2 regions of the Sinorhizobium alkalisoli genome follow, and region 2 is predicted to be linked to the other one. Evidence: predicted binding sites of a transcription regulator. Region 2 holds the regulator's gene; the other holds the start of a gene.
What was found. The regulator LexA, encoded in region 2, represses DNA repair genes until DNA is damaged. The targets are predictions, from matches to a motif close to TGTTCNNNNTGTGTTCNG.
Positions count from the first base shown of each region.

Region 1: a site for LexA is predicted at 6,003-6,020, ahead of EKH55_RS26595 (DUF763 domain-containing protein). Genes of this name have one in related genera too.

Region 1 is NZ_CP034910.1:1,884,804-1,900,068, reverse strand. It holds gene EKH55_RS26620 (fumarylacetoacetate hydrolase family protein) at 1-694, shown strand, start outside; gene EKH55_RS26615 (DMT family transporter) at 791-1,696, opposite strand; gene EKH55_RS26610 (cation-transporting P-type ATPase) at 1,818-4,622, opposite strand; gene EKH55_RS26605 (YbhB/YbcL family Raf kinase inhibitor-like protein) at 4,871-5,332, shown strand; gene EKH55_RS26600 (DNA-3-methyladenine glycosylase) at 5,374-5,922, opposite strand; gene EKH55_RS26595 (DUF763 domain-containing protein) at 6,101-7,411, shown strand; gene EKH55_RS26590 (hypothetical protein) at 7,594-7,809, shown strand; gene EKH55_RS26585 (DUF3175 domain-containing protein) at 7,891-8,124, shown strand; gene EKH55_RS26580 (glutathione S-transferase) at 8,165-8,887, shown strand; gene EKH55_RS26575 (DUF2934 domain-containing protein) at 8,977-9,201, shown strand; gene EKH55_RS26570 (hypothetical protein) at 9,208-9,627, shown strand; gene EKH55_RS26565 (DUF4168 domain-containing protein) at 9,681-10,097, opposite strand; gene EKH55_RS26560 (class I SAM-dependent methyltransferase) at 10,353-11,168, opposite strand; gene EKH55_RS26555 (ABC transporter substrate-binding protein) at 11,275-12,408, shown strand; gene EKH55_RS26550 (ABC transporter substrate-binding protein) at 12,463-13,599, shown strand; gene EKH55_RS26545 (FecCD family ABC transporter permease) at 13,596-14,666, shown strand; gene EKH55_RS26540 (ABC transporter ATP-binding protein) at 14,660-15,265, shown strand, end outside.
Region 2 is NZ_CP034909.1:1,388,838-1,404,102, reverse strand. It holds gene EKH55_RS06975 (D-alanyl-D-alanine carboxypeptidase family protein) at 1-838, opposite strand, end outside; gene EKH55_RS06970 (septal ring lytic transglycosylase RlpA family protein) at 896-1,936, opposite strand; gene EKH55_RS29345 (hypothetical protein) at 1,861-2,214, shown strand; tRNA gene EKH55_RS06965 (tRNA-Ser) at 2,225-2,312, shown strand; tRNA gene EKH55_RS06960 (tRNA-Ala) at 2,448-2,523, shown strand; gene EKH55_RS29340 (hypothetical protein) at 2,736-2,903, shown strand; gene lexA (transcriptional repressor LexA) at 3,080-3,790, shown strand; tRNA gene EKH55_RS06950 (tRNA-Cys) at 4,449-4,522, opposite strand; gene EKH55_RS06945 (YrbL family protein) at 4,702-5,526, shown strand; gene EKH55_RS06940 (hypothetical protein) at 5,542-5,826, opposite strand; tRNA gene EKH55_RS06935 (tRNA-Asn) at 5,966-6,040, shown strand; gene EKH55_RS06930 (SMR family transporter) at 6,192-6,530, shown strand; gene EKH55_RS06925 (SMR family transporter) at 6,533-6,862, shown strand; gene EKH55_RS06920 (SDR family NAD(P)-dependent oxidoreductase) at 6,850-7,698, opposite strand; gene EKH55_RS06910 (cysteine synthase A) at 8,013-9,053, shown strand; gene EKH55_RS06905 (alanyl-tRNA editing protein) at 9,057-9,806, shown strand; gene sseA (3-mercaptopyruvate sulfurtransferase) at 9,910-10,770, shown strand; gene EKH55_RS06895 (GNAT family N-acetyltransferase) at 10,776-11,339, shown strand; gene EKH55_RS06890 (DUF1203 domain-containing protein) at 11,429-11,899, shown strand; gene ald (alanine dehydrogenase) at 12,011-13,129, opposite strand; gene EKH55_RS06880 (Lrp/AsnC family transcriptional regulator) at 13,287-13,748, shown strand; gene EKH55_RS06875 (GGDEF domain-containing protein) at 13,767-15,014, opposite strand; gene EKH55_RS06870 (bifunctional 2',3'-cyclic-nucleotide 2'-phosphodiesterase/3'-nucleotidase) at 15,243-15,265, shown strand, end outside.

The DNA of each region.
Region 1 (15,265 bases), on a different replicon from region 2:
GATCGAGAGCCTGCCGGCGGTCGATAGTGCGCAGCGCCTCGGCGCCTGCGTCGCCGGCACCGGCAAGTTCATCTGCATCGGACTCAACTATGCCGACCATGCTGCCGAGTCCGGCCTGGAGGTTCCGCCCGAGCCCGTCATCTTCATGAAGGCGACCTCGGCGATCACGGGGCCGAACGACAATGTCATCATTCCGCGCGGCTCGGTCGCCACCGATTGGGAAGTCGAACTCGGCGTCGTCATCGGCAAGAAGGCAAAATATGTTGACCAGGCCGAAGCGCTCGATCACGTCGCCGGCTACTGTGTCGTAAACGATGTCTCGGAGCGCGATTTCCAGGCGAGGCGATCGGGCCAGTGGACGAAGGGCAAATCCTGCGACTCCTTCGGCCCCATCGGTCCGTGGCTCGTCACCCGTGACGAAATTGCCAATCCGCAGAACCTGAAGATGTGGCTCACCGTCAATGGTGTGACGAAGCAGAACGGCACGACCGAGACCATGGTCTATGGCGTCTCGTACCTCGTCAGCTATCTGTCGCAGTTCATGACCCTGCATCCGGGCGACATCATCTCTACCGGCACGCCGCCCGGCGTGGGCCTGGGGTTCAAGCCGCCGCAATATCTCAAGCCCGGCGACGTCATCGAGCTTGGCATCGAGGGGCTCGGCACACAGAAGCAGATGGTGGTCGCGGACTGATCGAGCCGATAGCGCCGCGGTTCAGGCGTGCAAAGGTCGCGGCGAGAAGAAGTGTGGAAGGCAATACAGTGGGCGGAAAGGCGCGTCGCCCTCTACCTAATCCTTCAATTTTCCCTGCCGCTTCAGTTGCTGCTCCCGGAAGAAGATGAACAGGCCGGAGGCGACGATAAGGCCGGCGCCCAGCACCATCGACAGGCGTGGGCTGTCGCCGAAGACCAGCCAGCCGAAGACGATCGCCCAGAAGAGCAGTGTATATTGCAGCGGCGCGACGGTCGCTGCATCGGCGAGCTTCAAGGCCCGGTTGACGAGAACATGGGCGAGCATGGCGACGACGCCGAGGAGGCCGAGCAAAGCGGTGTCGAGTGGGTTCAGCGGCGTCCAATCGAAGGGCGCCCAGAGGAGGCCGGCAATCGCCGCGCCAACGACCTGCCAGAACGCGAGGGTCGTGTCCGGCGTTCCGCGTAGCGAGCGTCCGGAAACCATCATGAAGGCGAAGCACATGCTGCCGAAGATGGAGACCAGCGCCGGCAACGTCAGGGCTTGCGAGGAGGGCTCGAGCGCAATGATGACGCCGACGAAGCCGATGGCGATTGCTGTCCACCGCCGCCAGCCGACGGGCTCCTTCAGCACCAGCGGCGAAACGGCTGCCACGTAAATCGGCGCGGCCAGCCAATAGGTCATGACATCGGCGAGCGGCAGGGAGATGACGGCGAAATAAAAGGCGAAGACCTCCGCTGTCGAGGCGAACACGCGGGCAAGCTGGAGGCCCGGCCTTTCAACCGCGACAAGCCTTTTCGGTCCGCGGGTCCAGAGGAACGGAAAGAGCACGAGACCCGCGGCGATGCTGCGGATCAGCACCACCTGTCCGACCGAATAGGTTGCCACCAGCCATTTGCCCATGACGTCGTTCAGCGAAAACATCAGCATGCCGAGAAACATGATCAGCACGCCGGCGCGAGCGGTGCCGGGCGCGGCGGAAACGGAAGCGGTATCGACGGCCATAACGAGATCCTCGTGAAACCCAGCCATTGGCACATTCGGGCGCTGCGATCCATGCACGGTTTTTGATCAATTCATCAGCTTCGCGAATGAATGCATCGGCGTGAATTCCTTCGCTTTGCATTCAAGGCCTCTCCTCCGATCGCCTGCCGCCGGTAACGCGGTTGAACGATGCGACGATCCGCTTCTCGGCCTCCACAACAAAGAGCAGGGCGACGCCGATGGCTACGATCATCATTCCATCGGTGAATGAGACGGCCCGGCTGCCGAAGATCAAGTGCATCGGTGGCAGGTAGGTGAAGGCGAATTGTGCTGCAACGACAGTCGCGACGCCGATCAGGACCGCACGGGTGCCGAGGACGCCCTGCCATGTCAGGGACGTACCGTGCACATAGCGGACACTGAACAGGTAGAAGATTTCCATGACGACCAGCGTGTTCACGGCCATGGTGCGCGCGGTTTCGACCGATAGCCCGCGCGAGACGGCCCAGGCGTAAATGCCGAAGGTGCCGGCGACCATCAGCACCGAGACGAACAGGATTCGCCATAGTAGTCGCCTGGAGAGGATTCTCTCTCCTGGGGGGCGGGCCGGCCGTTGCATGGCGCCGGGTTCCGTCGGTTCGAAGGCCAGGGTCAGGCCGAGGGCGACGGCCGTTACCATATTGATCCAGAGGATTTGCACGGGGGTGACGGGCAGGGCCAGCCCGAACAGGATCGCCAGCACAATGGTGAAGGCCTCGCCGCCATTTGTCGGCAAGGTCCAGGCGATCACCTTGGTGAGATTGTCGTAGACCGTGCGCCCCTCGCGCACGGCCGAGACGATCGAGGCGAAATTGTCGTCGGCGAGCACCATGTCGCTCGCCTCCTTGGCGGCTTCCGTCCCCTTGCAGCCCATGGCGACCCCGACATCCGCGCGCTTCAAGGCTGGGGCGTCGTTCACCCCATCGCCGGTCATGGCGACGGTCGACCCATCCGCCTGCAGCGCCTCCACCAGGCGCAGCTTCTGCTCCGGACTGGTGCGGGCGAAGACCGTCGCCTCCCTGGCGTGTCTGCGGATTCCGGCCTCTCCCGCATTGTCCAGATCCTGCCCGGTGACGCACTTTGGTGCGTCCGCGAGCCCGAGTTGCAGGGCGACCGCGCGTGCCGTTGCGGCATGATCTCCGGTAATCATCTTCACCCGGATGCCCGCGGCCCGGCATTCGGCGACAGCAGCGATGGCCTCGGGACGCGGCGGGTCGATGAGCCCGACGAGACCGAGCAAAATGAGATCGTGCTCCACATCCGCTGGCGCGATTTCGCGGGTGCCATGCCGCATCGGACGGTGCGCCAATGCGATCACCCGCTGACCGGCGTCGCCCATCGCCTGTATCCTGTCGTGCCAGTCGGCGGTATCCAGCGATTGCTCGCCGTCGAAGCTTGCGACGCGGCTGCACATGGCGAGGATGCGCTCAGGCGCGCCCTTCGCGTAGACCACGGGCGGGCGACCATTGCGGGCATTGAGCGTTGCCATGTACCGATGGCGGGAATCGAAGGGGATCTCGTCGAGGCGGACAAAGCCGGTCCGCGCCGCCGCGGCGTCGTGCCCGGCCTTTATCGCCAATGTGACGAGCGCCCCTTCCATCGGGTCGCCGTTGACCGTCCACTCCTCGCCGCGTTCCTCGAGATGCGCGTCGTTGCAGAGAAGTGCGGCGAGCGACAGTTCTTCAAGAACCGGATCGGCGGCCGGGTCCAGCGCCCTGCGCCCGCCGATCCGGAAGCTGCCTTCCGGCCGGTAACCGGCTCCGTCCACCTCGATCTCGCGGTCGGCCGTGCGAATGGCGCTCACAGTCATTTCGTTGCGTGTGAGCGTGCCGGTCTTGTCGGAGCATATCACGGAGACGGAACCCAGCGTTTCGACGGCGGGCAGGCGGCGAATGATGGCGTTTCGGCGCGCCATGCGCTGGACCCCGACGGCCAGGGTGATGGTCATGACCGCGGGGAGACCTTCGGGAATTGCTGCGACGGCCAGGCCGACCACCGTCATGAAGGCGTCTTCCAGCCGGTAGGAGCGGATGAGTACGGCATAGGCGAAGACGAGGGTGGAAAGGCCGAGGACGGTGATCGTGATCTGCCTGGCGAATTGGCCCATCTGTCGGACAAGCGGGGTGGCGATACGTTCCACCGCGCCAATCAAGGAACTGATCCGCCCGAGTTCGGTCTGCGCACCCGTCGCGACGGCAACACCCGCCCCCTGTCCGGCGGCAACAAAGGTGCCCGAGAAGGCCATGGAAAACCGGTCGCCGAGCGTCACGTCGCCGGCGACAGGCCTGATCGACTTGTCGACGGGCACGGACTCGCCGGTGAGAACGGCCTCATCGATGCGCAGATTGCGCGCCTTTATGAGCCTGAGGTCGGCGGGCACACGGTCGCCGGCTTCGAGCAGAACGATATCGCCCGGCACCACTTCGTCTGCCCTGATGGTGGCGCGATGGCCGTCGCGGACGACGGAAGACTGTGGATCGATCATGGCCCGGATCGCATCCAGCGCCCTCTCCGCGCGACCTTCCTGAACGAAGCCTATGACGGCGTTGATAAGTACAACGGCGAAGATGACCAGGGAGTCCGGCCCGTGGCCGATGGCGGCAGCAATCAGGCCGGCGGTCAGCAGAACGTAGATGAGCAGGTCGTGGAATTGCAGCAGGAAGCGCCTCAGGACGCCCCGGGGCGGGCCAGCCGGCAGGCGATTGGGGCCGCAGGTTTCCAACCGGTGGCCTGCTTCCTCCGCGGAGAGACCGCTCGCATCCGTGCGAAGCACGTCGAGGACGGCTTCCGGCGCGACGGCGTGCCAGGCGAGCTCGGGCGCGACCGTCCTATTGGTTGTGGCGGATGTATTCTCAGTTTCGGTCGAGTCCGATGGCTGGGACGCTGTCGTCGACGCCGCATCATGCATAGCTGCTGGACTCCTCGGAATGCAGTCGTTGGTGCTTACCGGTCGATGATCGCCTTTCGCGGAATATCGTGTGTTCGAGCGAGCCTGACCACGTTTAGTGCCGGCGCTCTTGAGCATCGGCCAGTCAAGCCTATCTGATGCGCTGTAGGCGATCCTTGAGCGAGATCAACGCTCCCGCACCAAACGGCTTGGGGGATCGCCACGACCGTTCGCCCATCTCGATGCGGACATATGAAAGGAGGCAGGCGATGACCTTCAGTTTGATCAGCCCCGCATTCGCTGACGGCCAGCCAATTCCCAGCAAGCATACCCGTTTCGGAGAGAACCTGTTCCCGCCTCTGAAGTGGACGGGCACGCCGGCGGGCACGCAGAGCTTCGCCCTCGTCATTGAGGACCCGGACGCCGTGAGCGGCCTTTTCCGCCATTGCGCGATCATCAACATCCCGGGCAATTGGACCGAACTTCAGCAGTCTGTCGATACCGGCCCTGAACACGGTATCAAGTTCATCAAGAACGATTTCGGCAATGCGCGCTACGACGGGCCACAGCCACCGCCCGGAACCGGCACTCACCATTATAAGTTCAGGCTGGCGGCTCTCGACGTCGGCAACCTCTCGATACCAGAGGAAGTCGGCGCCGCCGAGGCCTGGAAACGGGCTAGCAAGCATAGGATCGCCGAGGCCACGCTCGTCGGTACCTGCGAGCGTTGATGGACGCGGCGTTCAGAGGCCCGGTTCGGCGCTTCAGTTGGTTAGAACTTCCGGCTGAGGAACGTGGAGTTCGCCAGGCCGAAACGCCAGGGCTGCTCGACGGCTTTCGAAATGCCAATGCGAAGGCCGGCGGAGATTTCCGGCCTTGATTCGGGAACACGCAGGCGAAAAGGCTCCTGCCGGAGCGGCAGGCCGTTCTGTTCCCGGGTGATCGCCAGGGCTTGGCCGACACGGCCCGGTCCCGAGCACAGAAGCCGGTCCCGGGAAACACCGCGTCTCTCACGCATCGCCTCCAGCCCCCATTTCGGTTCGATCGCCCGGATCAGCACCGCGCTGCCGGGCAGGCAAACGAAGTTCAAGCACCAGTGAAGGCCGTAGGACAGATAAACATAGGCGTGCGCGGAGGGACCGAACATGGCGCGATTACGCTCGGTCGTGCCGCCGAAGCTGTGCGACGCCGCGTCGTCCCGCAGGTAGGCCTCGGTTTCGACGATAATGCCGCCGGCGCCAGACACTGTAAGTTCCGCGCCGATCAGATCAGACGCGACTTCGACGGCGTTCCGCGAAAAGAATGTGTCGTCCCATACCAATGAATGTTCCTTCCAACTGTGCCGCCCTTATGTAGGCGCATCGGCGCTTCTCGCCAATCTTGTAGCGCTGCGCGGTCCTTGAGAACTTTCCGAGAACATCCGAAGCAAGTAATGTGTGCGTCGGTGGCGATGCTTGCCTGACGGGCAGGGATGGCAAGGTAGAAAGGATCGTGGTGCGATGGCGCAAAGATCAGGCAATGCGGATCTGCCGCTGCATGGTGGGCGCGTGCCGAAATGGCTCGGCGACCGCATGACACGTCTTGGCGTGCTTATTGCCGAGGCGATCGTACACCACTATGGCCGCGACGAGTTTCTGAGGCGGCTTGCCCAGCCCTTCTGGTTTCAGTCTTTCGGCGCCGTCATGGGCATGGATTGGCACTCGTCCGGCATTACCACCAGCGTGATCGGCGCGATGAAACGTGGATTGACGCCGCGTGCCGGCGAACTCGGCATCCATGTTTGCGGCGGCCGTGGTCAGCATTCCCGCAAGACGCCGGCCGAACTCTCGGCAATCGGAGATCGTGTCGGCTTCGATGGCCTCCTGCTTGCCGATGCAAGCCGGCTTGTCGCCAAAGTCGACAGTGCCGCCGTGCAGGATGGGTTCGATCTTTACCTGCACGGTTTCATCGTTACCGACGACGCCAAGTGGGTCGTCGTCCAGCAAGGCATGAATGGGGACCGGCGGCAGGCACGCCGTTATCACTGGCTCTCGGAAGGACTGGAGAGCTTCGTGGATTCTCCCCATGCAGCAATCGAAGGGAGGGGGCAGGGCGAGATCGTCAATCTTGCGGACCGGCGCGCCGCCGCTTCGCGCCAGGGCCAACTCGCGCTCCTCAGTTCGCTCGGCCCCGACGGGCTGATCCGCGAAGTTGCGAGAATCGAGACGCGCGGGGCTGTGCCGATCGCGCAGAGCCAGCCGACCTTGCCGCATCTGATCATGCCGGCCCATCACGATGTGCGCGAGAGCGACGTCAATCTCCGGCGCCTGCACGGCAATCTTGCGGCTGCCGCCGATCGAGGGCCAAAGGACTTCGAGGAACTGCTGATGGTGCCGGGCGTCGGGGCGCGCACCGTCAAGGCGCTCGCCTTGGTCGCCGAGGTGGTCCATGGCGCCCCCTTCCGGTTTTCCGATCCCGCCCGATTTTCGCTTGCCCATGGGGGCAAGGACCGCCACCCCTTTCCGGTGCCGCTCAAGGTCTATGACGAAACCATCAATGTCATGAAGTCGGCGGTAAGGAAGGGCCGGCTCGGGCGGGATGAGGAGCTTGCGGCTCTGAAGCGGCTCGACGACCAGTCGCGCCGGCTGGAGCGCTACGCCACCGGGCCGGACCTCAAGGAAATCGTCGCCGGAGAGTTCAGGGACTCGCCACGTTTCGGCGGGCGAAGCGTCTTCGGCTGGGAGCAAAGCCGCGAGGGCCGGCCGGCCGAATGTGACGGGTCCGAGGTCGCGCCCGGGACTGGTACTGACCGGTGCAAATATCCGGGCTGACAGCGCCACCCCTCGCTTGGCGACAGCCCGAAGAACATCCTGCCTTCCGGAACTTCCTTGCCCGGTCGCCGTTTCCACGAGGGTAAATGTTTCTACTCAAAAATAGGTATGTGGACCGTTCTAAAGAGTGAGAAAACCGCGCATAATTCCCGCCAGTTCCAAGATCGATCAGGGAGGCTTCCATGCAAACGCAAGAGTGCCTGCAGCTTCATTTCGATGTTCGAAGCGGCCGGGCGCTACTGACCTATGGTGACAGGGAATATCTCTTGCCGGAAGTCTATTCGACCAAGGAGAAGGCGCAGACTGCCGCACAGCATTTCGCTTGGGAAGAGCTTGGTTGGAAGCATCGGGCATCAGACATTCGGGGCGCTTCCGAGGTACCGGTGTGGTTGCGCTGACGACAGCCGACGCGGGTGAACGGCCATGGGTAAGAAGCCAGAGACCAAAGCCCATTGGTCCAAGAAGTTCAGAGCGACGCGATGGACCTCGAGCCGGGGGTCTTCACACTCGACGATCCCAAAGAAATCGCGCATTCTTTGAAGCGGTCGGCGGAGGCGAGCGATCGCCGCAAAGCAAGCCCCTTCCGCTCGGCCATCTCCATGTTGACGTTCTACATCAACAGGGCGGGTGCGGGGCTGAACGGCGACCGGCGTCATATTCTCGAAAGGGCGAAGAACGAACTGCGAAGAGATTTCGGTCGGGCGCCCAGGTGAGGCGGAGCTTGCCGAATATTGGCGAAGGGGGAAGCCTTTCATGCCCTACAAGCTTTACTATTGGGGCGGGATACCCGGGAGAGGCGAATTCGTGCGCCTCGCATTCGAGGCGGCGGGCACCGACTATGTCGATGTTGCCCGCCTGCCGGGCGGCTTACAGGAGATGCTGGCACTGATGAAGGATCCGGGTGCCGCTTCCATCCCTTTCGCGCCGCCCTTTCTGGTGGATCGCGATCTCTTGATCTCGCAGGTTGCCAATATCCTGTTTTATCTCGGACCGCGGCTCGGTCTCGCACCGCAGGACGAAGGGCTGCGTCACGTCGCCAATGGTCTGCAGTTGACGATCACCGACCTGCTTGCCGAAATTCACGATACGCGTCACCCGATCAGCGTGTCACTCTATTATGAGCAGCAGAAGCCGGAATCGCTGCGGCGGTCGGCGGAGTTTCTCAACAATCGGCTGCCGAAGTTCCTCGGCTATTTCGAACGCATTCTCAACCGGAACCCCGCGGGGCGGGAGCATGCTGTCGGGAAGGAGCTGAGCTATGTCGATCTCTCGTTGTTTCACCTCGTCGAGGGACTTCGCTATGCATTCCCGAACGCCATGCGGGTGCATGAGCCGCGCGTACCAGCCTTGGTCGCCCTGCATGACTCCGTTGCGGCCCGACCGCGAATCCACCGCTATCTGGCGTCGGATCGCCGTCTTGCGTTCAACGAATCCTGCATCTTTCGTCGCTACCCGGAGCTCGACCAGCAGGTCTGAGCCGGAAGCCAGTTGAGCCGACGGAACAAACAAGCGGCGCCTGTCGTTACAGTTAAACCAGTAGTGCAGTCCAACGGAGAGGTGACCATATGGAAAATCACGAGGAAGAGCTGATCAGGCGCCGAGCCTACGCCATTTGGGAGCAGGAAGGCTGCCCCGAGGGCCAGCATATGCGGCATTGGGAGCAGGCCTTCCGCGAAATGCTGGGGCAAAGCGGTTCGGCGCCGAATCTCGGGAATGGCGGCGCTAGGCCGTCTAAACGGTCGCCGTCGCCCCGGCGCAAAGCCCCTAAAAGCGGCGCCGGAAGTCAGTAGAGGTCATTGCAGGATGCCGGTGCCCGCGCCGGCATCCTGAACGTGCCGATCGTGCGGACGACTGATCTTCCGTTCCCGGCTTTGCTGCTCATTCGGGGCAGCGAGTTCCACGAAGTGTTTCCGGAGAGCGAGATGCAACAAACACAGTCAAATGGCGGAGACCGCGCGAGGGCACCGGAGATGCCGCCCTCCGCGCAGGACCATGGCAGTGACGAAAGGATCGGGCACCACCATCCGATCGATGCACGGAGTGAAGATTGGGAGGCGGTGGGCGATCACGCCGTCCGCTACGACGACGGCGCTGGTGGCGAGGCCTGGAACAGGACCCTGGGCGGCAATACCAATTCCGGAATGGCCCGGCTGCTTGCGATTATTGCGCTCTTTATTGTGGTTGGTGCGTCATTGTTCTGGCTTTTCGCCGGATAAGCCAAGCGGGCAGGTCCGCCGGCGCGAACACCGCCCGTAAGGGCCGAAACGGCTTATTGCTGCGCCGGCTGGGAACTTTGAAGTTTCTCCTGCACCTTTTTGGCGAGTGCCGGATCGTTCTGCGCGGCGGTCAGGATGCTCGTATATTCCTCGACGGAAATCGGCGAGGCTTCGACTGCCTTGACCATCTCCTGATTGGCCTCGGTCTGCAGCTTCTCCTTTGTCGACGCGTCCGTCTCAGAACCAATCTTTGTCGAATATGCCTGCCTGACTTTGTCGACCTGGAGATAGGCGACGGCGAAGGCCTCGAGCTTCTGGTCGCTGATAGGCGCGCTTGTGGCGCCGGTCTGGCCTTGCACGGGCTCGGCCTGCTGCGCTTGGGCGAGTTCCAGTGCAACTGCGGGACTGAAGACCATCAAACTGAAGGCTGCAGCGGTCAACGATGCAACGGATGTGCGACGAGTGAGCATGTTCATTCCTCTCTAACCTGCATGACGTGATCGGCAGCAAAACCGCCTGCTTATCGCTCCCGAATCGAATTCGAACGGGAAGCGAGCGGGACCATGCAGGGCGCAAGAGGGCTCGATTGGGCGGTGGCGGGGCAATTTGCTGACCATTGAGCGGCAGCTTTGTGGCCCACATCGCAAATGATATGGGCGGCATCGTGCATTGCGCGTGTCATACTGCGCAATGCTGCACGCGAGGCAGCCTTTACGGCTCCTGTCTTACACTGCGGGCAAAGGCTTGCTCGCACGGATCGCATAGCGGTGCTGGCTCTTGCGCGCGAGCCCTTTGAAAAAGTTCCAGTTCTTCGCCTGCATACGGTGTATCTCGCCGAGATCGGTGTCGACCTCGATATCCGTGAAGCCGGCCCTGCGCAGGAGATCGACGACTGCCTCGGCGCGTGCGCCATTGGCAAAATGGACGCGCGAAAGAATGCTGCGGTGCGCTTCCATCATCTCCCGCGAGTGCATCGGCGTGTCTGGCCCGAATATCCTCGCGCGCTGGCCCCAGGCGCTCAGCTTTCCGAAGAATCGCTCGAGCGCATTCGTGTTGACGAAATCGCCGTCGACGATCAGCACCCGGCCGCCGGGTTTCAATACGCGCAGCCATTCCGCGAAGGCCGAGGCCGGATCGACCAGCGTCCAGACGAGATGCCGGTTGACGATGACGTCATACCGGTCATCCGGCTCCATCGTGTTCTCCGCGTCGCCGATGCGGAAGGAAATCGAACGTTTTCGGTCCTTCGCCTTGCGGCGGGCGCGCTCGAGCATAGGCTCGGCCCAGTCGAGGCCTGTCACCTTGAACCCGAGGTCGTCCAGCAGATGAGAGATCACCCCGGTTCCGCTCGCCAGGTCCAGTGCCGGGCGTCCGCCGCCGTGCCCGAGGTGCCGCAGGAAAAGACGGTGCCAGGCGGCGCGCTCCTCCTCGGAGAAGATTTCATGCCCCGGAGAAAGATCGAATGTGGCGGCGCGCTCCGACCAATAGGCCTTGATCTCGTCGCGAAGATCGTAATTTCGCCGCTCTGCCACGTCGCTCATGTCTGTCACTGCTCCTTCACGTTTGGAAGCGTTCTAAAAGATAATTGTTGACTGATAAAGTCATGAAATATTAGATCGCGTCAAAATTTCAGCGGAGCGACAAACAATGAAAGTTTTCAACAGGGCGGCTGCGGCTGCCGCGGGTCTTTGCGTGCTTTTTTCGAGCCCGGCACTCGCTGAAACGGTCAAGGTGACCGACGTCACCGGTCGTGAGGTCGAAGTCAATGTGCCGATTGAGCACGTGATTCTCGGAGAGGGACGCCAGATCTACTTTGTTGGCGCCCTCGACAAGGAGGAGCCTTTCAAACGCGTCGTCGGCTGGCGTGACGATTTCACGAAGGCCGATCCCGAGAGCTACGCCGCCTTTCTCGCCAAGTATCCGCAGATCGCCAAACTGCCCACCTTCGGCGGCATGAAGGATGGGACCTTCGACATCGAGCAGGCGGTCGCCCTGAAGCCCGACGTGATGCTGATGAATATCGACGCCAAGACGGCGACGGAAGAGGCGGGCCACATTGAGAAACTCGAAAAGGTCGGCATCCCGCTCGTCTATGTGGATTTCCGCGAAAAGCCGATGGAAAACACCGAGCCCAGCATGCGCCTGATCGGCAAGCTGTTCGGCAAGGAGGAAAAGGCCGAGGAATTCATCAGGTTCCGCGCCGAGCAGATCGCCAAGGTGACGGATGTCCTGTCGAAGGCCAATCCGGAGAGGCCGCTCGTCTTCATGGAGCGCGCCGGCGGCTATTCCGACGATTGCTGCATGTCTTTCGGTGACGAGAACTTCGGCAAGATGGTCGAGTTTGCCGGCGGCAGAAACATGGCGAAGGATATCATCCCGGGCACCTTCGGCACGGTCAATCCAGAACAGATCATTGCCGCGAACCCGGACCAGGTGATCATCACCGGCGGCAACTGGGAAGGCTATGTGCCGGGTGGCAACTGGGTTGGCGTCGGCTATGGCGCGGATGAGAAGGAAGCCCTGCGCAAGCTCGAAAACCTGACAAAGCGTCCGGCGTTCACCGGTGTCAAAGCGGTCAAGGAGGGTAATGTCCACGCCATCTGGCACCAGTTCTACAACAATCCTTATCAGTTCGTGGCCATCCAGCAGATCGCAAAATGGCTGCATCCCGACCTGTTCAAGGATCTCGATCCGGAGGTGACGTTCAAGGAACTGCACGAGCGTTTCCTGCCGCTGCCTTACGAGAGCGGCTACTTCGTCTCGCTGAACGTCAGCCAGTAAGCAATGGAACCGGAGGGCAGGGCTCTCCGGTCGTTCTTCCGTCGAGGTTTGCAGATGCCGGCATTAAAGAAAGTTCTCCTGGCGATCTTTGCTGCGCTCATCATCGCGGCGCCAGTTGGTGCTGCAGAAATAACCGATGTCGCCGGCCGCAAGGTCGAGATCGACATTCCGGCAAAGCGGATATTGCTCGGCGAGGCGCGACAGATTCACATCGCCGCGGCGCTTAAAGGTGAACATGTCTTTGATCAGATCGTCGGCTGGCGCGACGATCTGATCAAAAAGGACCCGGATTCCTATGCCGGCTATCTCGAGCGCTTTCCGGAGATCGAGAAGCTGCCGCGCTTCGGCTATGTCCCGAGCGGGGACTTCAGCCTCGAAGCGGCGATTGCGCTGAAGCCTGACGTGCTGACGCTGAACCTCGAGGCGCAGGAAGCGGCCGAGGAATCGGGACTCATCGAAAAGGCTGCGGCAGCCGGTATTGCCGTCATTTTCCTCGATTTCCGCGTCGATCCGGCAAAGAACAGCGAATTGTCCACCGCAATCCTCGGTCGGCTCTTCGGGGCGGAGGGACAGGCGAAGGAATTCATCGGCTGGCGGCGTTTGCAGATTGCCGTCGTTACAGATCGCCTCGCCAAGGCCGGCACTATCGCACGTCCGAAGGTCTTCATCGAGCGTGCGCCCGGGATTTCCGGCGACGCCGCCTGCTGCCGCACCTTCGGCCCGGCGAACTTTGGGCAGATGGTGGAACTTGCCGGCGGTCACAATATCGGCTCGGACGTTATCTCATCGACCTTCGGGGACCTAAATCCCGAGCAGATCGTCGTCGCCAATCCGCATCATGTGATCGTCACCGGCAGCAACTGGTCGGCCGAATCCGACATCAGCCAGTTCGTTCCCGTGGGTCGCGGGGCCAGTCCGACGCTTGCAATCAAGCGGCTGAAGGGACTGATGCAGCGTCCCGCCTTTTTAAACCTCGATGCGGTGAAGGCGGGCAGGGTCCATGCAGTGTGGCATCAGTTTTACGGCGCGCCTTATGAATTCGTGCCGATCCAGCAATTCGCCAAGTGGTTCCATCCGGAGCTGTTCGCCGATATCGATCCGGATAAGACGTTCCGCGAGTTCCACGAGAAGTTCCTGCCGATCGCCTATCGGTCCGGTTATTTCGCTTCGCTTTCGAATGGAGGTGAATGATGGTCGCGTTCGCGGGTGAGGCTTCCGGCATGGAAGGGCACGGGCGCTATCGTGCTCTTGCGGCGCGCCGGCTGCTCATGCTCTCGGCTATGGTCGCGGCGCTGTTTTTCTCGGTGTCGGTGGATATGGCGCTCGGCCCTGCCAATTATCCGCTGTCCGATGTCCTTACGGCGCTCCTTGACGCCGGCAGCGTCAATGACCAACTGCGCGTGGTGATCTGGGACATCCGCATGCCGATCGCGCTGATGGCCGTCACCGTCGGCGCCTCGCTGTCGCTGGCAGGTGCGCAGATGCAGACAATCCTCGCCAATCCTCTGGCGAGCCCCTTCACGCTCGGCATCTCGGCAGCGGCAAGCTTCGGCGCAGCCCTCGGCCTCGTGGCGGGCATTGCAGTCTTCCCCGTCGCGGTTCAGTACATGGTGCCGATCAACGCCTTCCTGATGGCGATGGCCGCCGCCCTCTTTATCCATTTCGCCTCGACCATGCGGGGCGTCACCGTCGAGACGATCGTGCTTCTCGGCATTGCGCTTGTGTTCACTTTCAATGCGGCGCTCTCGCTGCTCGAATATCTCGCTTCCGAGCAGGCGCTTGCCGCGGTCGTCTTCTGGACGATGGGAAGCCTGACCAAGGCGACATGGCCGAAAGTCTGGATTACCGGCGCGGTGCTCCTGATAGCCGTGCCGCTCTTCGCGCGCCGCGCCTGGGCGCTGACGGCGCTGAGGCTCGGCGACGACAAGGCGGCGAGCTTCGGCATCAATGTTCGACGCCTGCGGCTCGAAACCATGATGACCGTCAGCTTGCTGGCAGCGATCCCGGTTTCCTTCGTCGGCACGATCGGCTTCGTCGGTCTCGTCGGCCCGCACATTGCGCGTATGCTCGTCGGCGAGGACCAGCGCTTCTTCCTGCCGGCGTCGGTTCTGTGCGGGGCGCTGCTCCTGTCTTCGACATCCGTCGTCAGCAAGATGTTGATTCCGGGCGCCGTGCTGCCGATCGGCGTCATCACGGCGCTCGTCGGCGTCCCCTTCTTCTTCGTGCTGATTTTCACCAACAGGAGACGGTCATGGTAGCCTTGGCGCTCACGGAGGTCGGCGCGACCTATGGTCGGCGCATCGTGTTATCCGACATCAGCACCGGGACGTTGAGGGGTGGCCGCCTGACGGCTGTCATCGGTCCCAACGCGGCGGGAAAATCGACGCTCTTCAAGCGTATCGCCGGCCTTACCGCCGGACCGGGCCTCGTCCATCTCTCCGACACGGCCAATGGCCCGGGGGCGATCTGCTACATGCCGCAGGACACCGGCGCCAATGCGGTTCTGACGGTTTATGAGTCCGTGCTGCTCTCGGCCAAGCAAGGCTCCGGCTGGAAAGTGAAGGATAGCGAGCTTAAGGAAATCGACCGTGTCCTGGCGGCGCTGAAGATCGACGACCTGGCCTTTCGCGGCCTCGGGGAGCTTTCCGGCGGCCAACGCCAACTCGTGTCGATCGCGCAGGCGCTGGTGCGGAAGCCCGAAGTGCTCCTGATGGACGAGCCGACATCGGCGCTCGACCTCTTTCGTCAGATCGAGGTGCTGGGCTTCATGAAGCGCCTGGCTGCGAAATCAGGCATGGCGGTGCTGATCGCACTGCACGACCTGAACCATGCACTGCGCTATTGCGACGATACGATC
Region 2 (15,265 bases):
TCCGCCGCTTCTCGAAGTTCGTCATTGCCCATTCGAGGACGCGGCGGCTCTCCTCGGTCCTCTCCTTATCGCTCTCAAGGCCGCCCATTGCGAGATAGACACGGCGCTCTCCGCGCTGCATCGAAGCGGCGACCGAGAAGCCGAAGCCTTCCGCAAATCCCGTCGCCAGCCCGTCGACGCCGACATTGGCGGCGATCAGCGGATTCTTGTTGCGCTGGAAGATCTTGTTCCACTCGAAATCCGGCTGGGAATAGAGGCGGTAATAATGCGGATGCGCCTCGTGCAAATGCCGCGAAAGCGTGACGAGTTCGCGCATGGTCATCTTGTTTCCGGGGTCCGGCAGTCCGGTCGCGTTCTTGAATGTCGCGACCGGCATGCCGAGTTCGCGAGCCCGCTCCGTCATCCGTTCGGCAAAGGCCGTCTCGCTGCCCGCCATTCCCTCGGCCAGAACAATGCAGGCGTCGTTCGCCAGCTGTACAATCGCACCTTGCATGAGATCCGCGACCGCGACCTTCGACTTGATCGCGGCAAACATGGTCGCGGTGCCGGATGGCGCTCCGCCCGTGCGCCAGGCGTGTTCCGAAACTTCGAAGGTCGCGTGCGGCGTCAGTTCCCCCTTGTCGAGGGCCTCGAAGACCAGTTCCATCGTCATGAGCTTTGCAAGCGACGCCGGTGGCACGGGCTCGTTCTCGCCGCGCGCAAAGAGCACGCTCCCGGTCTCCGCATCGACGAGATAGATCTGTTTCGCCTTGGTGTCGAAGGCAGGCGCCTGTGCCTCCGCATCACCTGCGACGACCGCTGCAAGGACACCCACGATCGCCAGCCACACAATGCGCATGAGAAACTCCGGTTTCTTCACGGGCATAGCAGCGCCGCCAGACCTATTCAACCGGCGTCAATCGGCCAGAACGCCCCGGTTCTGCCGCTTTGCGTAGGCCCGAATGGAGTCGGACGTCAGCGGGTCCGGATCGGCCATGATCAGTTCGAATGGCGAAGCCCTGTCACTGACCCGGACTTCGACATAGGCGGCGGCATAGGCCATGTTGCCATCCGGCAACGGGATCCATTCCGGGCGCTCGGAGGGAACCGGCCCGATCTCCGGCAGCATCATGAACTCGGCAAGCGCGGCCGATGCCGGCGACGCTGCAGGCGGCGCCGTGAGCGCATTCAACGACCTCGTTGCGCCAAGCGTCGATTTCGCCGGAATCGTCAGAGTCCCAAGGTCCTGTGCCTGATCGCGCAGCGGTTCGTTCGAAGCCACCATGACCCCCGTCGCGATCTGCCCTTCCGGCGCGATGCGAGGGCCGCGATCGCCCTTGGTAACGTAAGACGCCATGAGATAAGGCATGTCGTTGCCCTCGAGCGGGGCTCGGCCGACATATTGCACGCGTACCTGGGCACTTCCCTTGCGCTTGATATCGAGCAGGTCGGCGGTCTTCGAGGAGACATCGATGATCCGGCCGAATTCATAGGGCCCGCGATCGTTCACCCGCACAATGACGGAGCTGCCGTTCTCGAGATTGGTCACGCGAGCATAGCTCGGCAAAGGGAACGTGGGATGCGCCGCGGAGAGGTGATACTTGTCATAGACCTCGCCATTCGCCGTCAGCCGGCCATGAAAGGCCGAGCCGTACCAGGAGGCCATGCCGGTCTTGTTGTAGCCCGGCTCCTCCTTCGGCTGATACCACTTGCCCTTGACCTGATAGGCATTGCCGACCTGGAATCGCCCGCCGCCCTTCGGAATGTTGCGCCCGTTGGCCACTCGCGGACTTGCTTTGACCCCGTAGACCGATTCGGCGAAATATTCCTTGCTTCTCGACTTGCTCTTCTTGACGCTGGACGTCGAACCGCAGGCCGCTAGTGCTGCGCAAAGCAGTGGAATTGCAGCGAGGCGCAATCCCCTCGCAAGGCATGCCGCTTTTCTACGAGATATCATCTGTCCCCAAGGTCATTCGCGAAATTCGTGCCCGAACGATCCGCATTTCACCCCCGCGGATCTTTCGACGTCCCGGAAAGGGACAATCGTGTAATGATGACAACAACAAGGCAAAAATACGAATTTCTAGGCGAGATCGCGCCGGGTTTTTCTCGTTATGGTTTACAAAACGTAAATACCAGACCGACGGAGATGCGCAGTACCAAGCGGCAGAGGCCGAAGAAATTCGTGCGGGCGGCGAGCTTAAATCTTGCAACGAACCGCACTTCGCGCAATAACGCGCTGCCCGGATGGGTGGCCGAGCGGTTTAAGGCACCGGTCTTGAAAACCGGCGACGGGCAACCGTCCGTGGGTTCGAATCCCACCCCATCCGCCAGCGTGAACTTTGTCCGACCCGGCACCTGCTCCCATTCGGACTCGACTGTCTGCCGACGTCTCGAGCACGTTCGGCCAATTCAGCCGAGCGGGCTGGCGCGCGCCGTGGAATTCTTCTATATAGTCCAGGCCTGCCGGGGTCGTAGCTCAGTTGGGAGAGCGCCGCAATCGCACTGCGGAGGTCGAGGGTTCGACTCCCTTCGACTCCACCATTCTTCTCTTTGTCCAGCCCGGAGCCGTGATGCCCGATCTGCCCGGCGGCGGCGGCAGGTTTCTTCGCCGAGGCGCATTGCGCCAAGTCGTTTACCGGGAACACAAAATGCTGGTTTCGGCCACCAAGGTTTCCTTGCCATCGCTGGCGAATTGAGGGACAGTTGGGGTCTGCATCTTTTCGTGTCGGCAACTCCCGCGAGTGGAGAAAATCATGTCCTCTAAAACTCTGATGGCGGTTGCAGCATTGGCGCTCCTGTCACTTTGGGGATGCGCCACCACCGGCGCTACGGGCAACACGACCTACGCGCAGTGGTACGGCCCCTACCCTGAGCCTGACTTCGACGTTCTCAGTCCCGGGGGTCTGCGCCTCGCCTATTGATCGGGCGCCACATCAACGCTCCATCGCCCGACAGCCCAATGGCTTGTCGGCCCCGGCAAAGCGACGCCGCCCAATTCAGCATGGCAATATTCACGGAATGTTAGGCACTTGCGGAACACAAATGGAACGGATAGTGTCTGTTCTTGATTTGTTTCGCGATTCTGGAGTGACGCGCCATGCTGACCCGCAAGCAACAGGAATTGCTTCTCTTCATTCATGAACGAATGAAAGAGTCGGGAGTCCCGCCGTCCTTCGATGAAATGAAAGACGCGCTCGATCTTGCGTCGAAGTCGGGCATCCACCGGTTGATCACTGCGCTCGAGGAGCGGGGCTTCATTCGCCGGCTTCCCAATCGGGCACGCGCACTTGAAGTCATCAAGCTGCCGGAAGCCTATACGACACCGGCGCAGCCAAGGCGCGGCTTTTCGCCGAGCGTCATCGAGGGCAGCCTGGGCAAGCCATCTGCCGCGCCCAGGGTCGAGGCGCCACCCGCAGAGACGTCCTCGATTGCGGTTCCCGTGATGGGGCGCATCGCCGCCGGCGTCCCAATTTCTGCGATCCAGAACAATACGCACGAGGTTTCCGTTCCGCTCGACATGATCGGCAACGGTGAACATTACGCACTGGAAATCAAGGGCGATTCGATGATCGAGGCCGGCATCCTCGATGGCGACACCGTGATCATCCGCAACGCGAGCACGGCCAGTCCGGGCGATATCGTCGTGGCACTGATCGATGACGAAGAAGCGACCCTGAAGCGATTCCGCCGGAAAGGTGCGTCGATTGCCCTCGAAGCGGCGAACCCGGCCTATGAGACCCGGATATTCGGACCGGACCGGGTGAAAATCCAGGGCAAACTGGTCGGGCTGATACGGCGGTATCACTAGCCCATCGCCCCGGTGATCGGAGCCGTTTCGTTTGGCCGATGCATGGGTATTTGCGCACAGTGCGTGATCGAGTGGGCAACAGTTATCGTCCGAAGCCTTGGGCGGTAGACGTTCCGCTCGACGTTGCGGCCGACCAGCGCCGAGTACTTTCGTCTGGCTGCCTCCCCCCATCCCCGCATGGGCGTAGAGCCGTCCGCAGGTGGACGGTCGGCGCCACGGGTATTCTCCCCGGTTATCGTATCGGTTTCGGGCCCAGCTCAATCTCCCTCGGGTTCGGCTTTCATGTGGGAGACGGCATGGCTTGGCCGGTCGGATCTGCAGTCCTGGGTTTGCCCATGGACTCTCCTCCTTGTTGCGATCTCGACGCGATCCATGGGTCCGATGAAAGTTCCTCCAAAGCGCTGCCTATGGAGTCTTGCTGGATCGGATTGCGCGCACACCGTTCTCGCGGCCACGCTCGCGGTATCGCTTGACCATGCGGCGGGCGATTCCGCCTGACCAACGCGCTCCGACGATCAGGCGGTGGTAAAGCGGCGGCCCGGTCAGGCCGGAATCGACATTCTGCAGGCAAGCGGCCGTTGCCGCAGCGGCTGAAGATCACTTGCCAAGAAATTTGCCGGCGCACATCGGTGCCACCAGCCGGATCATCAGGGGAATTTGGAGGCCTCGCCCGGAATTGAACCGGGGTACAAGGATTTGCAGTCCTCTGCGTCACCACTCCGCCACGAGGCCTCATCGACAAGAAATATCAAGTCGTGGCGAGCGTTTAGAATCATTCGAGATGAACCGCAAGAGGCAATTTCCGAAAAACGCACCCCTCGTCTCGGCCCATCGTAAAAGGAGGTTGGACACTGGAATGCCCAGCCTCCCAGTTCGATCGCAATAAACTCACCCATAAGGTAGGATTTTCCTTGATTTTCCTCAACCGGCGCTGTTTTGTCACAAAACTTTCACACTTAATGGGCGAGGACATGTTCGACGGCAAGATCTCCCTTTCCGACTGGCACCAATGTGCAGGCGGGCACCAGCGGTGTGTTTTCGAGCATGACCTCTACCCGAATATTTTGGTCAAGGTTCTCAGAATCAGGGGCAACAGCGGCGAGCGCCAATCGACGCGGATGCTGCGCTTCATCGATCGCTTCAAGCGGTTCGGTGCCTACCGGACATTTCGACGCGAAGTCGACGAGTTCATCGAACAGGCCCGAAAGTTCACCCTGTCCGACACAGCCGATCTCCCCATCCCCGGAGTGCTGGGCTTCGTTCAGACCGAACACGGCCTCGGTCTCGTGGTCGAGAAGATCACTATGGCAAACGGACAGTTGGCCCCAACCTTGCGCGACCTGGCGCTGGCGGGGCGGTTGACGGCCAGGCACCTGGCGATGATTGACGAACTTTTCGAGCGCTGTCGCCGGCTTCACATCGTGCTGATGGATTGCAATGCCGGCAACTTCGTAGTGACGGACCGTCGCGGTTTTGAGGAACTGATGTGCATCGACGGGACCGGTGAAAAAAGCCCGTTGCGCATTTTCGCTCTCAGCCGCAGGGCCAACGGCTTCAGACTGCGGCAAATGCGTGAGAAGCTGTTTCTCAAACTCGCCAGAACCTTGAACGATCCGGCGGCGCTGCCCAACGAGGGGCACGTCCACACGGTCCTAGAGCCGTATCTGCGGCCGAAGCGCAGACTTCACGCGGTCGAGGGCGTTCCGGACGCACTCAACGTTTCACGGGCCAGCTAGCCCGAGATCGCAATTCTACTTCCCCGACGTTTTCTCGGTATTGCCGCGCCAGCGGGCCCACCACACGGCGAGTCGTCGGCGTGCGCGGCGCACAACCGGTATGTCGTGCGACAGCACCAGCAGCCCGAGCGGTATCATCCAGAAGCCGAGGACCGGCAGGAAGCCGAGAACACCGCCAGCAATGAGCAGAAGCCCAATCGTCACCCTGAGGGCCGGCGAGTCGGGCAGGCCGACGCGCCATGTACCGAGAATGATTTCCCGCGTTTTCGGATCGATACCGAAATGCTTCTTCTTCGCCATTGCTTCCTTCCTGCGACTTTCCCAGAATTGGTGCTTTCTCCACAGCCGAGCAAGCGGCGCTTTCAATTTTTTTTGAAAAATCGCTTGGCAAATCGAAAAAGCATTTGTATTAGCAGCCTCACTTCTGCGGCGCAGATGATCCCTGGTAGCTCAGCGGTAGAGCACTCGACTGTTAATCGATAGGTCGCCGGTTCGAATCCGGCCCGGGGAGCCAGTTTCGAAGAGCCATTCGCGGCGAAGGCCGGAGTGGCTCTTTTCGTTTGCTAGCGCATCGGCCGAAAATCGATGCGCAGATCCAATGATTTACAGCGTCCTCTGTGTGCCCTGAAAAACGCACGGCGCCACAGGTCCATCAGAGGTTCCGGATGCGCTTCGCGTGGTTTTTCCTGATTCTCGCCATTGGCACCGAAATCGCCGGCCTCACCGCCATGAAGGCCGCCGGGGGCGCCTATGTCGGCCATGCGGTCATGTATGGCTCGATCGCGCTCTCCTACGTGTTTCTTGCTATGGCGGTGAAGACGATTCCCGTCGGGGTCGCCTACGCGATCTGGGAAGGCTCGGGCGTCGCGCTGATCACGCTCGTCTCGGTCATGGTCTTCGATCACGTGCTGACCGGTCGCGAGATGCTCGGCCTCTCCATGGCCGTGTCCGGTATCCTTCTCGTCAATGCCGGCAAGGTGCAGGACGAGGAAAGCGCGGCATGAGCATGCCAGTCTTTTCCTTCTCCTCCTTCGCCTTCGCAGTGCTGGCCGGCCTTTTCGACGTGGCTGCCAACCTCGCCTCCTCGAGATCGAACGGCTTTAGTCACCGCGGCTGGGGTGTGCTTTCGATTGCGCTCGTGCTCGCCGCCTTTGCGCTGCTCGCGGAGGCCGTCAAAGGCATGGAATTGGCGATCGCCTATGCCGTGCTGGGCGCTACCGGCATATTTGGAACGGCGATCTCGGGCCGCCTTCTCTTTGGCCAGAGATTGAAGCCGATCGGGTGGATCGGTCTCTGCCTGATCTTCGGTGCGGTGCTGGTGCTTCACACCGCCTGACGCGGCCGTCCCTTTGAACGGGACTCCTTGTGCTTGGGCGCCGTGTTGCGCGGTGCCCGCCACGGCATCAGCCAGCGGAGAACCGGAAAATAGACCCCATAGGGCAGAAACTTGAGCAGCTTGACGAGATAGGTGAAGCGTTTCGGGAAGGTGATCTCGAAGCGTCCGGACTTCAGCCCTTGCGAAATCCGCGCCGCCGCCGTCTCGGCGCTGACGAGTGCGGGTCGCGGGAAATCGCCCTTTACGGCGCCGCGTGTATCGACGAATCCCGGACAGATCAGTTGCAGGCGTATGCCGATTTGGTCGAGATCGAATTTAAGGCTCTCGGCCATGTTGATGAGAGCTGCCTTGGTCGCACCGTAGGCGGCGTTCATGGGCAGGCCGCCATAGCCCGCAACGGAGGAGACGATGGCGATCTGCCCATGCCCCTTCGCTTTCATATGTTCGACGAGCGGCACAAGGCAATTGACAACGCCCTGGAGGTTGACGGCGAAACTCCTGTCGAAGGCATCGTGATGCAGATCGTCACCACGCACGGGGATTGCGACGCCCGCATTGAGGATCGCGAGCGCCACCTGTCCATGCTCGTATTCGATCGCCGTGATCACCCGCTCCATGTCATGGGGGTGGGTCACGTCCCCGTCGAGGACGATCATTTTCCCCGGCCCTGTCGCTTCGTGCTGCAGAGCGACCAACTTGTCGTGGCTGCGCGCCGTGACGACGACGCAATAGCCTTCCTCGACGAGTTGCAGGGCCACGGCGCGCCCGATTCCCGAACTCGCGCCGGTTATCCATGCCAGACCGTGCTCTGGGCGGGCGGTAAAAGCAGTCGTCATCTCCTCCTCGCATCCGTTGGGACTTTGCCTCTCCCCGCAAAGCCCGACCTTTCATCCAAGGCCGACCGCTGCGACGGCAATGCCGCCTGCACCTCCGCTTCCCGCCCATCATTTGACCGCGGAGACGATTTTTGCCCGGGACAAGAAAGCTTCGAAACGCTATTTCTTGTTTATTCAACAGGCTAGGCGGAAAAGACGCCAACATTTCGGCGACCGATATACCCGCACGAAATGTTTATCGGCTTGCCGTCAATCCTGGTTAGTGCTTGGCTTGAGGCTCGGCATACGTTCCGTTCAGCGCGAGGTTTCTTAAAATGCGTGTTCTTCCGTCCGTGCTTGAAGCAATCGGCAATACGCCGTTGATCCGGCTCAAGGCCGTCTCCGAAGCCACCGGCTGCAACATCCTCGGCAAGGCGGAATTTCTCAATCCTGGACAGTCGGTGAAGGACCGGGCAGCCCTCTGGATCATCCGCGCCGCCGAGAGAGCCGGCACGCTCCGGCCGGGCGGCGTGATCGTCGAAGGCACGGCCGGCAATACGGGCATCGGCCTTGCCGTCGTGGGAAGCGCCTTGGGCTATCGCACGGTCATCGTCATCCCGGAGACCCAGAGCGAGGAAAAGAAGGATGCGCTTCGCCTGATGGGCGCCGAACTGGTGGAGGTCCCGGCGGTGCCTTACAAGAACCCCAACAACTATGTGAAGATTTCCGGGCGGCTGGCGGAGGAACTCGCCAGCACCGAGCCAAACGGCGCCATCTGGGCGAACCAGTTCGACAACGTCGCCAACCGGCAGGCGCATGTCGACACGACCGCGCCGGAGATCTGGCGGGACACCGATGGCAAGATCGACGGCTTCATCTGCGCCGTCGGCTCCGGCGGCACGCTCGCCGGGGTGGCCGAGGGGCTGCGCGCCCGAAATCCCGACGTCAAGATCGGCATTGCCGATCCGGAAGGCGCCGCCCTTTACAACTATTATGCGCATGGCGAGCTGAAGGCGAGCGGCAGCTCGATTACCGAAGGCATTGGCCAGGGCCGAATCACCGCCAATCTCGAGGGATTCACACCGGACTTCGCCTACCAGATCCCCGATACGGAAGCCGTGCCCTACGTCTTCGACCTGATCGAGGAGGAAGGCATCTGCGTCGGCGGTTCCACCGGGATCAACATTGCCGGCGCCGTGCGGCTGGCGCGGGAACTCGGGCCCGGGCATACGATCGTGACGATCCTGTGCGACTATGGCAACCGCTATCAATCGAAGCTCTTCAACCCCGACTTTCTCAACTCGAAGGGCCTGCCGGTGCCCGGCTGGCTTGCGCGGACCTCGAGCATCACTGTTCCCTACGAACCAGTCGAGTGATCGATGACCAGAAGCGTGACCGCCCTTTTCCGTAATGATTTCTATCTGTCGACCTGCGAGGCGCAGGTCACGGGGCTCCTGGAGGATGGCGGGATCGAACTGGACCAGACCTGCTTCTACGCCGCCTCCGGCGGCCAGCCGGGCGACACGGGCTTTCTCGAGCGCGAGGACGGGAGTCGCATCGTCATCGCCGACACGCGGCATGGCGCCACCAAGGACGTCATCGTGCATCTGCCCAACCTCGGGCAGCCGCAGCCGGCCGTCGGCGAGAAGCTCGTCCTGCACATCGACTGGCCGCGTCGCTATCGGCTGATGCGCATGCACACGGCCTGCCACCTGCTTTCCGTCGTCTGCCCCTATCCGATCACCGGCGCCGCCGTCGGCGTGGAGGAAAGCCGCGTCGATTTCGACATGAGCGAAACGATAGACAAGGAACAGGTGACAGCGGCCCTGATGAAGCTCGTCGACGAAAACCACCCGGTCTACGTGCAATGGATCACGGACGAGGAACTCGCCGCCAATCCCGGCATCGTCAAATCGAAGAATGTCCGCCCTCCCGTCGGGCTCGGGCGCGTGAGCCTTGTCTGCATCGGCGAGAACTCTGCTATCGACAGTCAGCCCTGCGGCGGCACCCATGTCTCCGAGACCCAGGAGGTCGGCGCGATCCATATCGCAAAGATCGAAAAGAAGGGTAAGGAGAACCGGCGGTTTCGCATACGATTCGGAACGCCGGACGATCGCGCTGCCGTCTAAAGGGCGTTCGTTCGACGCGCTTTAGATCGTTGATTTTTGTGCATGTCGTTGCCTCTGCTGCGCGCGCCGCGGGCGACAGGCATCAGATTCGTGGAGTGACGAGATGAATGACAAGAACAACAGGAGCGTCTTCGTTGTCTCCGCCGACTGGCTGGAGCAACGCCTCGGCGATCCCGGGACCAAGATCGTCGATGCCGCCTGGTACCTGCCGGCGCAGAACCGAGACCCCAAGGCGGAATATAAGGCGGCTCATATCCCCGGTGCGGTATTCTTCGATCAGGATGCGATCGCGGACCAGACGAGCGGACTGCCCCACACGCTGCCCTCGGCTGAAGCCTTCGCCGAGGCCGTCGGCGCCATGGGTATTGGCGAAGAGGACACGATCGTCGTCTATGACGGCCCCGGCATCTTCACGGCGCCGAGGGTCTGGTGGATGTTCCGGATCATGGGCGCGAAGCACGTCTACGTCCTCGACGGCGGCATGGATGGCTGGAGGGCGGATGGCCGTCCGACCACGGCCGAGGTTCCAAACCCCGCACGACGCAGGTTCCACACGGCCGTGAACGAGCAGGCCGTCACCTCCTTCGAGCGCATGAGGGACATCGTCGAAAACCGTCTGGCGCAGATTGCCGATGCCCGCAGCGCCGGCCGCTTCACAGGCGAGGAGCCGGAGCCGCGCGCGGGGATGCGGTCGGGCCATATGCCCGGCGCCAGGAGCCTGCCCTCCGGCGTTTTCTCCGAGAGCGGAAAGCTCAAGAACCTCGAATCGCTGCGCACGATATTTGCGGATGCCGGGATCGACCTGGCGAAGCCGGTCGTCACCACCTGCGGATCCGGCGTTACCGCCGCGATCATCACACTTGCGCTCCAATCATTGGGACATACGGACAATACGCTCTATGATGGCTCCTGGTCGGAGTGGGGCGCTCGTCCCGATACGCCCGTCGCAATCGGTAGAGAGTGAAAACCATGCAAGGATCGAAGCCTGCCGCAATCACGGCACAAGTCACCGAGCTCGAAATGACGTCGCCGCCGAAGCAGAGCCTGCCGATGCCTGTGAACCTCCATACGGCGATCCTCCGCGTACTCGATATCCCCCTTGCCTACTACCACTTTCTCTATCTGGGCGTCGGCAAGCGTTGGCACTGGACGGACCGCCTGCGCATGAACGATCAGGAACTGGCGGCCGTGCTGCATGACAAGGCGACGTCGCTGAGCGTTCTCTACGTCAACGGCGCGCCGGCCGGCTTCTTCGAACTTCAGCAGCGGGATGAGGACATCGTGGAAATCACCCATTTCGGGCTGATGGAACATGCGCTCGGGCTGGGCTTGGGAAAATGGTTCCTGCTGCAGACCTTGTTTGCCGCCTGGGCTATGGACCCGTCCAAGGTCACGGTCTCGACCAACAGCCTCGACCACCCCCGTGCGCTGCAGCTCTATCAGCAATTCGGTTTCTCGCCCGTCGCGACGGGAGAAGTTACCATTGAGCCGCTGACGGACGACGAACTGCTCGCTTTCGCCAAGAAGCTGTAACTAACCATACGGGCGCGGCAAGTTTCGGGTGTCGCGACCGGTCACCAAGGCGCATTGTCCTCGATAGCTTTTCATGAGGAGAATGCTCAATGACTTTGCGCTACATTTGCATGCCGGCCGAAGAGGCGCAGCGGATCTGGCGGGGCGGGCGCGATGCCAATGGCAATCTGCCCGAGCGGCACATTTCGGACGGTGATGGTGTGCCTTGCCGGCATTGCCTCAGCAATGTCGAGGCGGATCAGCCCTATCTGATTTTGGCATATCGCCCCTTTTTGTCAGTCCAGCCTTACGCTGAAATGGGACCTATCTTCCTTCATGCCGAGGAATGCCCCGCCGCCGCGGATGGACAAACTATGCCGCCCGTTCTCACATCCAGCAAGGATTACCTGCTTCGCGGTTATGGCGCGGATGAACGCATCGTCTACGGGACCGGGGGCGTCATACCGCAGGAACAGCTCGAGCAGCGCGCCGAGGAGTTACTGGCGCGGCCGGACGTCGCCTTCGTGCATGTGCGATCCGCCAAATACAATTGCTACCAGTGCCGCATCGAAAGGTGCTGAAGCAGCCGAGTGGAGAAACACGACAGGGCTGTGCGTCTTTTGAGGTGCACAGCCCTTTGCCAGTTTCACGGCACTGCTGTTACAGGCAGACAGACAGGCCGTCGAACCCCGTCAGGCGACGTTGAGCACCGCTTCAGGCGCGAAGGCATCATATCCGAGAGCCTCTGCGACGGCGGCGTTCGTCACGCGGCCCCGATGCACGTTGAGACCCGCCCGCAGGTGCCGATCTTCAGCGATTGCCTTCAGGCCGCGATCGGCGAGCTGAAGCCCGTAGTGCAGCGTCGCGTTGTTGAGCGCCTGGGCCGAGGTGATCGGCACGGCACCCGGCATGTTGGCAACGCAATAGTGCACGATCCCGTCGACCTCATAGGTCGGCTCGGAATGGGTGGTCGCATGCGAGGTCTCGAAGCAGCCGCCTTGGTCGATCGCCACATCGACGACAACGGCACCCTTCTTCATGCCCGAGAGCATTTCGCGCGTGACGAGCTTGGGCGCGGCGGCACCCGGAATGAGCACGGCGCCGACCACGAGGTCGGCGGAGAACACCTCCTCCTCCAGCGCATCGATGGTCGAATAACGCGTGTGGATGCGGCCGTTGAAAATATCGTCGAGCTGACGCAGGCGCGGGATCGACCGGTCGAGGATCGAAACATCGGCGCCGAGGCCGACCGCCATCTTCGCCGCGTGCAGGCCGACAACGCCGCCGCCGATGATCGTGACCTTGGCCGGGAGCACGCCGGGCACGCCGCCGAGCAGGACGCCGCGGCCGCCATTCGCCTTTTGCAGGGAGGTGGCACCGGCCTGGATGGAAAGCCTGCCGGCCACCTCCGACATCGGCGCAAGCAGCGGCAGGCCGCCGCGCTCGTCCGTGACCGTCTCGTAAGCGATTGCGGTGACGCCCGAATTCAGAAGTCCCCGTGTCTGTTCGGGATCGGGCGCCAGGTGCAGATAGGTGTAGAGGATTTGACCCTCGCGCAACTGCGCCCATTCGGACGGCTGCGGCTCCTTGACCTTGACGACCATGTCCGACTTCTCGAACACGTCCTTGGCCATCGGTACGATCCGCGCGCCGGCCGCGCGGTAGGCGTCGTCGTCCGCCCCGATCCCTGCCCCGGCCTTGGTCTCCACGATGACCTCGTGACCATGGGCGATATATTCCCTCACCGACCCGGGCGTCAGGCCGACGCGATATTCATGATTCTTGATTTCCTTCGGGCAACCGACACGCATCCTTGCGTTCCTCTCCTATCTGTTGGCCTTCGCCGCATGGGCTGGGAAACCCAGCAAAACAGATGACGCCCCGAATGTCCTTGCAAAGAGGGGGCTGGCCGCGCATGAGATTCGTGTATTATTGCGCGATGAGCGCCATTTCTGAACGAAAGCACGAATGAGTGACCTCGACGCCATTGATCGTTCGATCCTGCGTGTGCTGCAGCAGAACGGACGGATATCAAATGCGGACCTCGCCGCAAGGATCGGCCTCTCGCCATCCGCCTGTTCGCGGCGGGTGGATCTGCTCGAGAAGTCCGGCACTATCGCCGGCTACCATGCCCGCATCGCCCACAAGGCGCTCGACTACAAGATCATGGTCATCGTGCATATTTCGCTGTCGGGGCAATTCGCCAAGACGCTCGCCGAATTCGAGGCGGCGGTGAAACTCTGCCCCAATGTGCTGGTGTGCTATCTGATGTCCGGAGAATACGACTACATCCTGCGTGTGGCGGCAAAGGACCTCGAGGATTACGAACGGATCCACCGCGACTGGCTGTCGGCGCTGCCGCATGTCGTGAAGATCAATTCGAGCTTTTCGCTTCGCGAGATCATCGATCGCCCGAATGTCGGGATCTAGCGCACGCCGTAGCGGCGGTCAGCGGCCGACGACGTGGTTGCGGCCGGCGCTTTTGGCCGCATAGAGGCGAACATCCGCCTCCGACAGCAGTTCGCGAATCCCGGTGCCATCCGCAAGCGTCGCCGAAACGCCGATGCTGATCGTGACCGGCTGTCCGTCGGATGTCGCCACCCTCTTTGGGACCGCCAGCCTTATGTCCTCGGCCCGCGCGTGCGCATCCGCATAGGCAAGGCCGGGGCAAAGCACGATAAATTCCTCGCCGCCGTAGCGGAACAGGCGATCCACCGGCCGCAGTTGATCCCTCACCGTCTCGACGAGCTTCTTCAGCACCCGATCGCCTTCCATGTGGCCCAGGGTGTCGTTGACGCTCTTGAAGCGATCGACGTCGATGAGAAGCAGGCTGACCGGCTTATCCTTCGCCGCCGCCTCGCGCATCACCTGCTGGCCTTCGCTCTCGAAGCGTCCGCGATCGAGCGCCCCGGTCAGCGTATCATGACCGGCGCGGGACAAGAGATCCTCGTAGCGTTCGCGGAAGGTCAGATCGTTGAAGACATCGGCCAAGGGGCGGTCGGAAATCGCCAGGAACGCATGGCGCGAAGCAGTGAGATAGAAGCCGATCGCCAGGGCATAGAAGGGTGCCGCCAGCATCTTCGCCATCCAGCCGCCCCAGAAGACGTCGAAGGGCGCGCCGTTGATGAAATGAAGTGCCGTATAAAAGCCTATCTGATCCAAAGTCAGCACCGCCGCGCCGCTGATCAGGAACCGGATGGTCACGAATCGGCGGAACCAGCGGCCGAGCCTCTCGTAAAGCAGAATGATGATGATTGCGTCGAAATAGAGAAGCGTCGTGCCCCAGACCATCAGCCATCCCATTTCGTCTATGAAGGCGATGTCGGCCACGCGATTCTGCACGATCGCCACGGTGTCGTGCTGCCTGAGCAGCAGGCTCAAAGCGACGGTCAGGAAGTTGCCCGCAAGCAGACCGTAGATCGGCTGGCGCACCGTCGCGGCGTCCTCCTTCACATAAAGCAGGAGGATCATCATCAGCTTGCCGGAAAAGAACACGGCGGAGCCGGGGGAAATAACGCCGAACGGCAGTTGGACGTAGAAGACCGCGGCGAGATAGGTCTCGATGAAATGCATCACGCCGAGCGCCGCCACGAAGACGCCAAGCCCCAGACGGGTCCGCAGATGCAGAAGCCCGATCATGGCCGCGGCATAGACCAGCGCCTCACCGAGAAAGAGCATCAGATTGGCGTTGGGCATGCGCGCACGTGACTTCCGATTTCAACCGAATGGCTAGTAAAGGTAAAATTTGAAAAAAGCCTTACCTACCGGTTCTCAGAAGTCGGCGACCCACAGGATTTTGCTTCTTGGTACTATGGCCGCAAATCGTCATAGTCACGCGGTGAAGTTGCAGTAACATCACGGCCAGCGGGAGGGTCGCCTGTGAGCAGCGAGTCCGCCCGCATTCCAGAATACGGAGATCCGCCCATGCCATCGACCACCGCTTTGCA